Regions from separate parts of the Arthrobacter sp. SPT-J7 genome, predicted to be linked through region 2. Evidence: riboswitches for the same ligand, from Rfam matches in the RefSeq annotation. Region 2 holds a riboswitch; the other holds the start of a gene.
The links. Region 2 has a riboswitch for cyclic di-AMP ahead of AC5RWX_RS09940 (C40 family peptidase). Riboswitches for the same ligand answer to the same signal wherever they lie in the genome.
Positions count from the first base shown of each region.

Region 1: linked by a shared signal. The riboswitch ahead of AC5RWX_RS10405 (NlpC/P60 family protein) and the one ahead of AC5RWX_RS09940 (C40 family peptidase) in region 2 are both predicted to bind cyclic di-AMP.

Region 1 is NZ_JBNHFF010000005.1:173,701-178,103, reverse strand. Features, by position in the region: gene glsA (glutaminase A) at 1-241, shown strand, start outside; gene AC5RWX_RS10410 (aldehyde dehydrogenase family protein) at 244-1,707, opposite strand; cyclic di-AMP (ydaO/yuaA leader) riboswitch at 2,109-2,293, shown strand; gene AC5RWX_RS10405 (NlpC/P60 family protein) at 2,298-3,179, shown strand; gene AC5RWX_RS10400 (MDR family MFS transporter) at 3,727-4,403, shown strand, end outside.
Region 2 is NZ_JBNHFF010000005.1:71,297-75,699, forward strand. Features, by position in the region: gene AC5RWX_RS09930 (M23 family metallopeptidase) at 1-76, shown strand, start outside; cyclic di-AMP (ydaO/yuaA leader) riboswitch at 194-367, shown strand; gene AC5RWX_RS09935 (NlpC/P60 family protein) at 371-1,093, shown strand; cyclic di-AMP (ydaO/yuaA leader) riboswitch at 1,354-1,528, shown strand; gene AC5RWX_RS09940 (C40 family peptidase) at 1,533-2,333, shown strand; gene AC5RWX_RS09945 (HNH endonuclease) at 2,624-3,124, shown strand; gene mobA (molybdenum cofactor guanylyltransferase) at 3,121-3,882, shown strand; gene AC5RWX_RS09955 (DUF6457 domain-containing protein) at 3,934-4,212, shown strand; gene AC5RWX_RS09960 (molybdopterin molybdotransferase MoeA) at 4,209-4,403, shown strand, end outside.

The sequences.
Region 1 (4,403 bases), 100 kb from region 2:
CACCACCTTGAGCGCCGGCATGACGTTCGGCGAAATGGCGCTGGGCAGCGCGGACCGGCAGGAAACGACCGTGCGCGCCGCCGGAAAGGTACGGGTCAAGCTACTCCCGGCCGAAGCGATCAGCCGGCTGGAGAGCGAAAACCCGCGCCTCGCCGTCGAGCTGTGGAAAGCATTAACCCGCGACGCGTACGCCCATGTAGACCGCTACATGCGCGAGACCGCCGTGCGGATCCGCGATTGAAACTAGAACGGGTACTGGGCGTGTCCGCTTTGCTGAATGGTGATCCAGCGCTCCTCGGTAAACGAATTGATGCCGGCCTGGCCGCCGAATTTGCCGTAGCCCGACTCCTGGATGCCGCCGAACGGGGCCATCGGCTCGTCCTGCACCGGTTGGTCGTTGACGTGGCTGATGCCGGTCTTGAGCCGCTGCGCCACCTCAAAGCCCTCGGCCAGGTTCTCGGTGATCACGCCAGAGGTCAGCCCGTAATTCGTGTCGTTGGCCAGCTGTACCGCCTGCTCCGGGCCGTCCACCTCCATCACCGTGGTGGCTGAACCAAAGATCTCCTCGTCGTAGATCCGCATCTCCTCGGTGATGCCGGACAGTACCGTCGCCGGCACCACGGCTTGGCCGGCCTTCTCCCCGCCGGCCAGCACCTGCGCACCCTTGGAAACGGCGTCGTCGATCAGTGCGTACTGCCGGTCCGCCGAGCTTTGGTTGACCTGCGGTCCAATGACCGTGGCCTGGTTCATCGGGTCGCCGGTGGGAAGCTTGGCCACCTTTTCCGCAAAACGGCTAGAGAATTCATCCGAGATGCTGCGGTCCACGATCACCCGGTCGATGGACATGCAGATCTGTCCGGCGTTCATGAACGCGCCGAAGGCCGCGGCTTGGACGGCGTAGTCGATGTCTGCGTCTTTCAGCACCACCAGCGAGTTCTTGCCGCCGAGCTCGAGCACCGCCGGCTTCAGGTTCTGTGCCGCCAGCGTGCCGATGATCCGTCCGACTTTGGTGGAACCGGTGAAATTTACGTTCCGGACGCGCGGGTCGGAGATCAAGGTACTGACGACGTCGTTGGCGTCCGCGCGGTCGTTCGTGATCACGTTGAGCACCCCCGGCGGTAGGCCGGCATCCAGCATGGCATCCGCGAGGAACAGTCCGCAGGCCAGCGGCGCGTCCTCGCTGGGTTTGAGCACCACCGTATTGCCCACGGCCAGCGGGATGGCTATGGCACGGATGCCCAGGATGAACGGAGCGTTCCACGGCGACAGCGCCGCCACCACACCATAGGGCTGGCGGACCGAGAGCGAGAGCTTGCCCGGCAGATCGGTGGCGAGCACATCGCCCCGCGGAGCAGTGGTGGCTGCCGCGGCGGAGCGCAGGATGTTGGCGGCCAGCTGGATGTTGAAGCCGGCCCAGACCGCTACTCCACCGACTTCGCCGGCCATCAGCTCGATGCCCTGCTGCAGCCGCTCCTCCAACAGATCGGCAGCTTTCAGGAAGATTTTCGCTCGTTGGGTCGGAGGCGTGGCGGCCCAGGAGTCGAAGGCCGACGACGCCGCGTTGACGGCCCGCGTCACATCCTCCGGACCAGCGGCGGCGACGGTGGCGTAAGAGTCTCCTGTGTAGGGACTGATGTCCTCGGTGGTTTTGCCGGAAACCGCAGGCACGTGCTCGCCGTTGATGATCAGATCACGGGTGATGGGCATGGCGCTTCATTCCTCTCCGAAGTGGCTGGGCCACGCCGCCGGCCGCAAGCCGAAGCGCCGGCCGTTACGCGGCCCGGTTAATCCGGAGCCTACTCCCGCCGTCGGGCTCCGACAATGGGTTGTTTTGCGCGCTGTGGAAACCCATTGAGCGGGCTCATTTGGTGATGATCTTCACTCGGAAGGCCCGAAAATGGGCTTAAAAACGGAGTGAGCGACGGAGGTCTGTTCCCAAAGTTGTAGCAAGCAGCCTTTGTAGGGTGGGCGATAAACGGGCCGAGGGACGTTGCGCTTGTCCGGCTTTCAGGTTATCCACAGGTAAATTTCAGGGCTTGGACAGTTATCGAACTGTTATGTAACGTAATGATCACGTCGGCGATCAAGCCGCCGTCCTCGGAAGGTATTGCTGAGCTCTGCCAACCTTTCCGGGTTTGTTCGTTAGACATCTGGCAGAGGCGGGGGACCCACTTTCCGGGCCCCTTAGGGGCCCTTGGGGTTAAGTCGCGTGGAGTGCATGCCGCACTACCGCACGACCGGGTGACTCCCATCCGAATCCGACAGCTCACCTCGTAAGCATTGGGAGAGGTTACTTCTTGCTGCTCAAAAACAACCGTGCACGCCACCGCGCCACCCCCGTCCGCAACACCACTGTGGCCGGCCTGACCAACGCTGTTTCATCCCACGCCGGCACCGTCGGCCGCAGCGCCGCCGTTGTCACGGCTGCCGGAGGCCTGATGCTGGGCGTCGGCATGCCGGCCAACGCTGCCGCCAATGTCACTGTCCCGACCTACGGTGCAGCCGATGTTGCTGACGCCGTTGCCGCCCCGGCCAACACCAGCACCGAAGCTGCTTCCGACGCCGCCACCCACACCGTGGTCTCCGGCGACACCGTAGGCACGATCGCCGCCCAGTACGGCAAGAACGTGCAGGATGTCTTGGCCATCAACGGGCTGAACGCTTACACGATCATCTACCCGGGCGACCAGATCGCGCTGACCGGTTCCGCGCAGGGCACCCAGTCCGGCGGCCAGGTTGCTCTGGGCTCCGGCGCAGGCGCCAGCGTGGCTGCCGCAGCCACCCAGGCTGCACCGGCAGACACCGCCACCGTTTCGCTGGCCAGCACCGACATCGAGCTCGCTTCCAGCAACCAGAGCATCGTGGACATCGCCATGCAGGGTCTGGGCACGCCTTACGTCTGGGGCGGCACCTCCACCTCCGGCTGGGATTGCTCCGGCTTCACCCAGTGGGTTTACGCCCAGGTAGGCGTCGATCTCCCCCGCACCAGCCAAATGCAGGGCGGCGCCCTGACGCCGACCAGCAACCCGAAGGCCGGCGACCTGGTCGTGCAGAACGGTGGAGCCCACATCGGCATCTACCTCGGCGACGGCAAGATGATCAGCGCGCTCAACCCGAGCCAGGGCACCCTGGTTCACGACGTGAGCGCCATGCCGGTCACCGGCTACTACACCATCTAGTAGCACCACAGTTTCCTGGGCCGGCTATTCCCCCCAACGGCTGGCCCAGGACCACAGGGAGCCCCGTCGGCCACGCGCCGACGGGGCCTCTCCTCTTTAAATAGGGGCGTCTCCTCGTCAACTGCCGGGTTTTCCTCTTTAACCGGCCGGCTCCTCTTTTTGGGCCCCGTGTTTTTTCCGGCGAAGCTTCTCCTTATTAACAACGGGTCCTCTTTAACAACGAGACCTTGCCTCCGTGACGGGTAACCGCTGCCTTAACCGGCGAAGCTTCTCCCTTTGGGGCGGGGCTTCTCCTCTTTACGCGCTTTGCGGTGCGCGGACCAACTCTGCCCCGAGGCTTGGCTTCGGGAACTGCAGCGCACTCCCCCGCCCCACTCCAGGGCGACTCTGCCCGGGCACCGTCGTCGTGATTTGCCAGAGCATGAGGCGGAGCGGGAATAGGCCCTGCTGACCGAGGGTTAGACTACTATTCCGCCGTTTTCGCCGGCGCTCTTGGCCCTTCGGCGGCCGACCACAACAGCACGCACTCCCACCCGAGGATTCTCCCGTGAGTAATGAACCGTCGACGAATAGTGCCTCGGCGCGGCCCGGGCAGGCCCAGGGCGGCGGCTTGACGGCAGATGAATCACGCCGCAACCGCAAGGTGATCGGCATCCTGCTGGTTTCCGCTTTTGTGGTGATCCTGAACGAGACCATCATGTCCGTGGCCTTGACCGACCTGATGGAAGACCTGCACATCAGCGCCCGCGCGGCCCAATGGCTGACCACCGCGTTCATGCTGACCATGGCGGTGGTCATCCCGGTCACCGGCTTCCTACTTCAGCGTTTCACCACGCGGCAGGTTTTCACCGCGGCGATGCTGCTGTTCTCGTCGGGCACACTGCTGGCCGCCCTGGCTCCCGGCTTCGAGGTACTGCTGGTGGCGCGGGTGGTGCAGGCGTCGGGCACGGCCATCATGATGCCGCTGCTGATGACCACGCTGATGAACCTGGTGCCAGCGGAGGACCGCGGGAAAACCATGGGCAACGTCTCGATTGTCATTTCGGTGGCACCGGCGATCGGCCCAACCATCTCCGGCCTCATCCTGCATGCGCTGTCCTGGCGGTGGATGTTTTGGCTGGTGCTGCCGATCGCGCTGACCATGCTGCTGGTCGGCAACCGGAAGATCCAGAACGTCAGCGAGCCCAGGCAGGTTCCGCTGGACGTGCCGTCCGTGGTGCTCTC
Region 2 (4,403 bases):
AGCCTCAACCGGCTGCCATCTGCATTTCGAAGTCATGGTCAACGGCAAGCTGGTGGACCCCACCGGCTGGCTCTGATTGACACGCCGTAACCGGAATGTGACTCAGTCGCCAAACTGTTATAAGGTTTCACCTGTGCCTGGCAGCAACTGCCAGGCACCTTCGGGCGGAATGCCGAACTCTGCCGTCGCCCGAAGTTCGTTCGCACCGAATCGCATGGCAGAGGCGGGGGAACCACTTCCCGGACGTCGCAGGACGTCCTTGGGGTAAAGCCGATCAGGCCCGGGCCACCAGCCCGGAAGCCGACCGGCCGGATGAACTCCCATCCGAACCCGACAGCTCACCTCGCAGGCATTTGGGAGAGGTACAACCGTGTCCAAGAGCATTACTGCGGGCCGCCACCGTGCGACCCCTGTCCGCACCAGCCCGCTTGAGACGATTTCCAAGGCTGTTTCCGCAAACGCCGGAACTGTTGGACGCCAAGGTGCCGTTATCGCCGCTGCTACCGGCATCGTTCTAACCGGTGCCATTCCGGCTCAGGCCGTCAGCGCCGACCGCAGCGTCGACGCCCCGGCCCGCATCCAGGTGGAAGCCGTGCAGGCTTCGCCGGCTGTGAAACTGACCTTCGAACGTGCTCGGATTACGTCCACCCCGGCACCGCAGACCGTGGTCCAGCCCGTCTCGAACGAGATCAACCCGACGACCGGCGACGATGCCGCATCGAACAAGGGCAAGTCCAGCAAAAAGAGCGGCGAAGCTGCCGCCAGCGGCGTGGCCGGCGCCATCGTCGCTGCCGCGTACGGCCAGATCGGTGTGGGTCAGGACTGCACCGCACTGGTTGAGAACGCGCTGCGCGCGGCCGGCTTCTCGGTCGGCGACCTCGCCCCGGCACAGTTCTTCGCCTACGGCACGCAGGTCTCCACCCCGCAGCCGGGCGACATCATCTACTACGCCAACGGCGGCGCCGGCGTGGCCCACGTGGCCATCTACGTTGGCAACGGCCAGGCCGTCCACGGCGGCTGGGCCGGTTACAGCACCGTGCTGGGCAGCGCCTACATCGGCTCCGGACCGGTGTTCATCCGCCCGGCGGGCTAAGGGCCTTCCTGAGGCCCTCTCTAGGGGGTGTATCGCGGCGTGCCTTTCGGGGCGCGCCGTCGGTCCTTAAACCCCGCTTGCGGCGGTGCGACGGGCGCCTGAATCCCCTTTTCGGTGCGTATGGGGCAACCTCCGTAACCTAAAGATCACCGTTCCGTGATCAGAACGTGACAATGCTCGCTGCATCGTATACGCTGTTACTCGTTCCAGCTGCCAGCGGCTGGTACCTCTGGGTGGATTGCCGAGCTCTGCCACCATCCAGGGTTCGTTCGCAAAAACTTCGCGGGCAGAGGCGGGGGAACCAAATTCGGGTTCCGTACAGGAACCCTTGGGGTTAAGTCGTAGGGCTCTCAGGCTTTTGCCGGGGAGGACTACGGCCGGGTGCACTCCCATCCGAATCCGACAGCTCACCTCGCAGGCATTGGGAGAGGCCTTTAACGTGTTCAATAACACCGTCACCGGGCGCCACCGCGCCGTTTCCGTCCGCACTAACCCGCTGGAGACGATTTCCAAAGCCGTCTCATCCAATGCCGGATCCATGGGGCGCTCCGCAGCCGTTATTGCTGCCGCCTCCGGATTGGCCCTGACCGCCGGCATCCCCGCGCAGTCAGCCACCATCGAACGCACTGCGTCCACCGTGTCCGTTCCCAGCCGCGTGCAGGTGGACACGGTCCAGGCTTCCAGTGCTGTCGAACTGACCTTCTCGCGCCCCGACATCACGTCGACTCCGGCCCCTAAGCCGGAGCCAGTGGTCGAAGCCGTGGCCCAGGAAGTGGAGCCGGTTGTCGAGCAAGCGGCAGACGCAGCACAGACTGCGGTCCAGGAAGCCGCCCCGGCGGCCGCAGCGCAGCCCGCAGCCGCCAAGCCCGCAGCTGCCAAGGCCGCCGCACCCGCACCCGCCACCGCCTCCGCCAGTGGCGTGGCTTCCACCCTGGTCTCCTCCGCTTACGGCCAGATCGGTATTTCGCAGGACTGCACCGCCATGGTGGAGAAGGCCCTCCGCGCCGCCGGTAAGTCGGTGGGCGACCTCGCCCCGGCGCAGTTCCTCAGCTACGGCACGCAGGTTTCCACCCCGCAGCCGGGCGACCTGCTCTACTACTCCGACGGCGGCGCCGGGGTTGCGCACATCGCCATCTACGTGGGCAACGGCCAGGCCGTCCACGGCGGCTGGACCGGTTACACCACCGCGTTGGCCAGCGCCGATGTGGGATCCGGCTACGTCGCCATCCGCGTCAACTAGGCTTCGGTCTTTTCCGGTCTGCTAGACCGTCCACCGGCCCCGGTACATGCCCAGCGTGGACCGGGGCCGGTGCCGTTTTTGGCCTAACGGCGGCCGCCCGCCTGATCCGCCGAGGACCGGAGAACAGCCGGCGAACATCTGGCTGCTCCGGTCGAAACTGCCCACCAACAGCGAAAAAAGTTAGCGCAGAACGTATCGACCGTCATACTCTTTGACTGTTAGTGCAGAAAATCCAGTCCCCGACCGGAGCTGAAGCACCGGTCGGGTTGGCCACACCTAGAGGAATGTGCATGCGCACACTCGTTCTGAATGCTGGATACGAACCGCTGGCGGTCGTCACCTTCCGCCGGGCGCTGCTGCTTGTGCTCACCGGCAAGGCCAGCGTGATCGCGGAAGACGGTGATCCCGTCGTCGGGCCGAACGACATTCTGGGCCGCCCTTCGGTGATCCTGCTTAACCGGTACATTAAGATTCCGTACAATCAGGACACCGCCGTGACCCGCCGCGGAGTGCTGCGCCGGGACAACCACCTGTGCGCCTACTGCGGCAAGACGGCCACCACGGTGGACCATGTGAGGCCGCGCTCGCGCGGAGGTGCGGACAGTTGGGAGAATCTAGTGGCCTGCTGCCTGCGCTGCAATAACGCCAAGGGCGACCGCACACTGGCCCAGATGGGCTGGAGCCTGCGGTTCACGCCCCGCCCGCCTAGCGGTGCGCGCTGGCGGATCCGCGATCTGGACCGGCCGGCCCCCGCCTGGAGCCAGTTCCTCGACAGGCATACCGCCGCGTGACTGCTCCCGAATTCGACGCCGTCGTGCTGGCTGGCGGCCGATCCTCGCGGCTGGGCGGAAGCCCCAAGGCCCTGCTGCAACTGGACGGGTCCACGCTGTTGCGCCGCACGCTGGAGGCTGTCCACGGCGCCCGGCGGATCGCCGTCGTGGGCCCGGAGGACCTGCTGGAGGAAGTGGACGCTTTCCGCCGGTCGGTGGCTTCCGGACCGCCCCGGCTTCTGCTGACCCGGGAGGACCCGCCGTTCTCCGGTCCGGCAGCGGGCATCGCGGCCGGGGTGCAGGCTCTGGCGGCCGAGACAGATGGCCGTTCACCGGCTCCTGCACCGGGCGACGACGGCGGCGCACCGGCTCCTGCGCCGGACGACGACGACGGCGCACCGGCTGTGGCACCGGACGACGACGGCGTCCCGGGCCGGGCGCCGTTCACCCTGCTCTTTGCCTGCGATATGCCGTGGCTGGCCGGGCTGCCGGAACTGCTGCTGGGCGGTGCCGCCCGCGCGCCGCAGGCGAAGCTCTGGATCCCGGTGGACACCGACGGCAAACGGCAGCAGTTGGCTTGCTGTGCGGACAGTGCAGCCTTGGTGGCAGCGGTGCAAAAGGCCGGGGGAGCGGCCGGGCTGGAAGGCCAACCGGTGCGAAGGCTGCTGGACAAGCTGCAGGCGGTCGAGCTCCCGTTGGAGCGGGCCGCGAGGCACACCTCCGACGTGGACACCTGGCAGGACGCGGGCCGCTTTGGCATTGCCCGGCCCGCACCGTAGCCTGAAACAAACGTTGTCCTAGCCCGCGCACCGGGCGGATCGGAGGCCATTGTGTCCGGAGCGGCCGAACAGCTCTCCCCGTATGTCAGCGAACTGCTCCAGGCGCTGGAACTCGAGGACATGCCGGTGGATATCGACGCCGTGCTGGGGCTGGCAGGAGTGGCCGCCCACAGCGTGGTCCGTCCCGCTGCGCCGCTGACCACCTTCGTGGTGGGCTACGCCGCCGGCTTCGCGGCCGCCACCGGACAGGCCACACCGGAGGTGGCCATCCGCGCGGCCTCGCGCGTGGCCGACGCAGTTGCGCGCCGCCACGGCGCAGTGCAGGAGTGAGCGGCTCCGGCCTGCGCTGGGAAGATGCCCGGGCCGCCGCGTACGCGGCCGGCCAGGCTGCAGCGCGCCGGCCGGCCTCCGACGTGGAGCTGGCAGCATGCGCCGGCCGCACACTGGCCGCCGACCTGACGGCGCTGCTGCCGGTCCCGCACTACGCCTCGTCCGCCATGGACGGCTGGGCCATTGCCGGC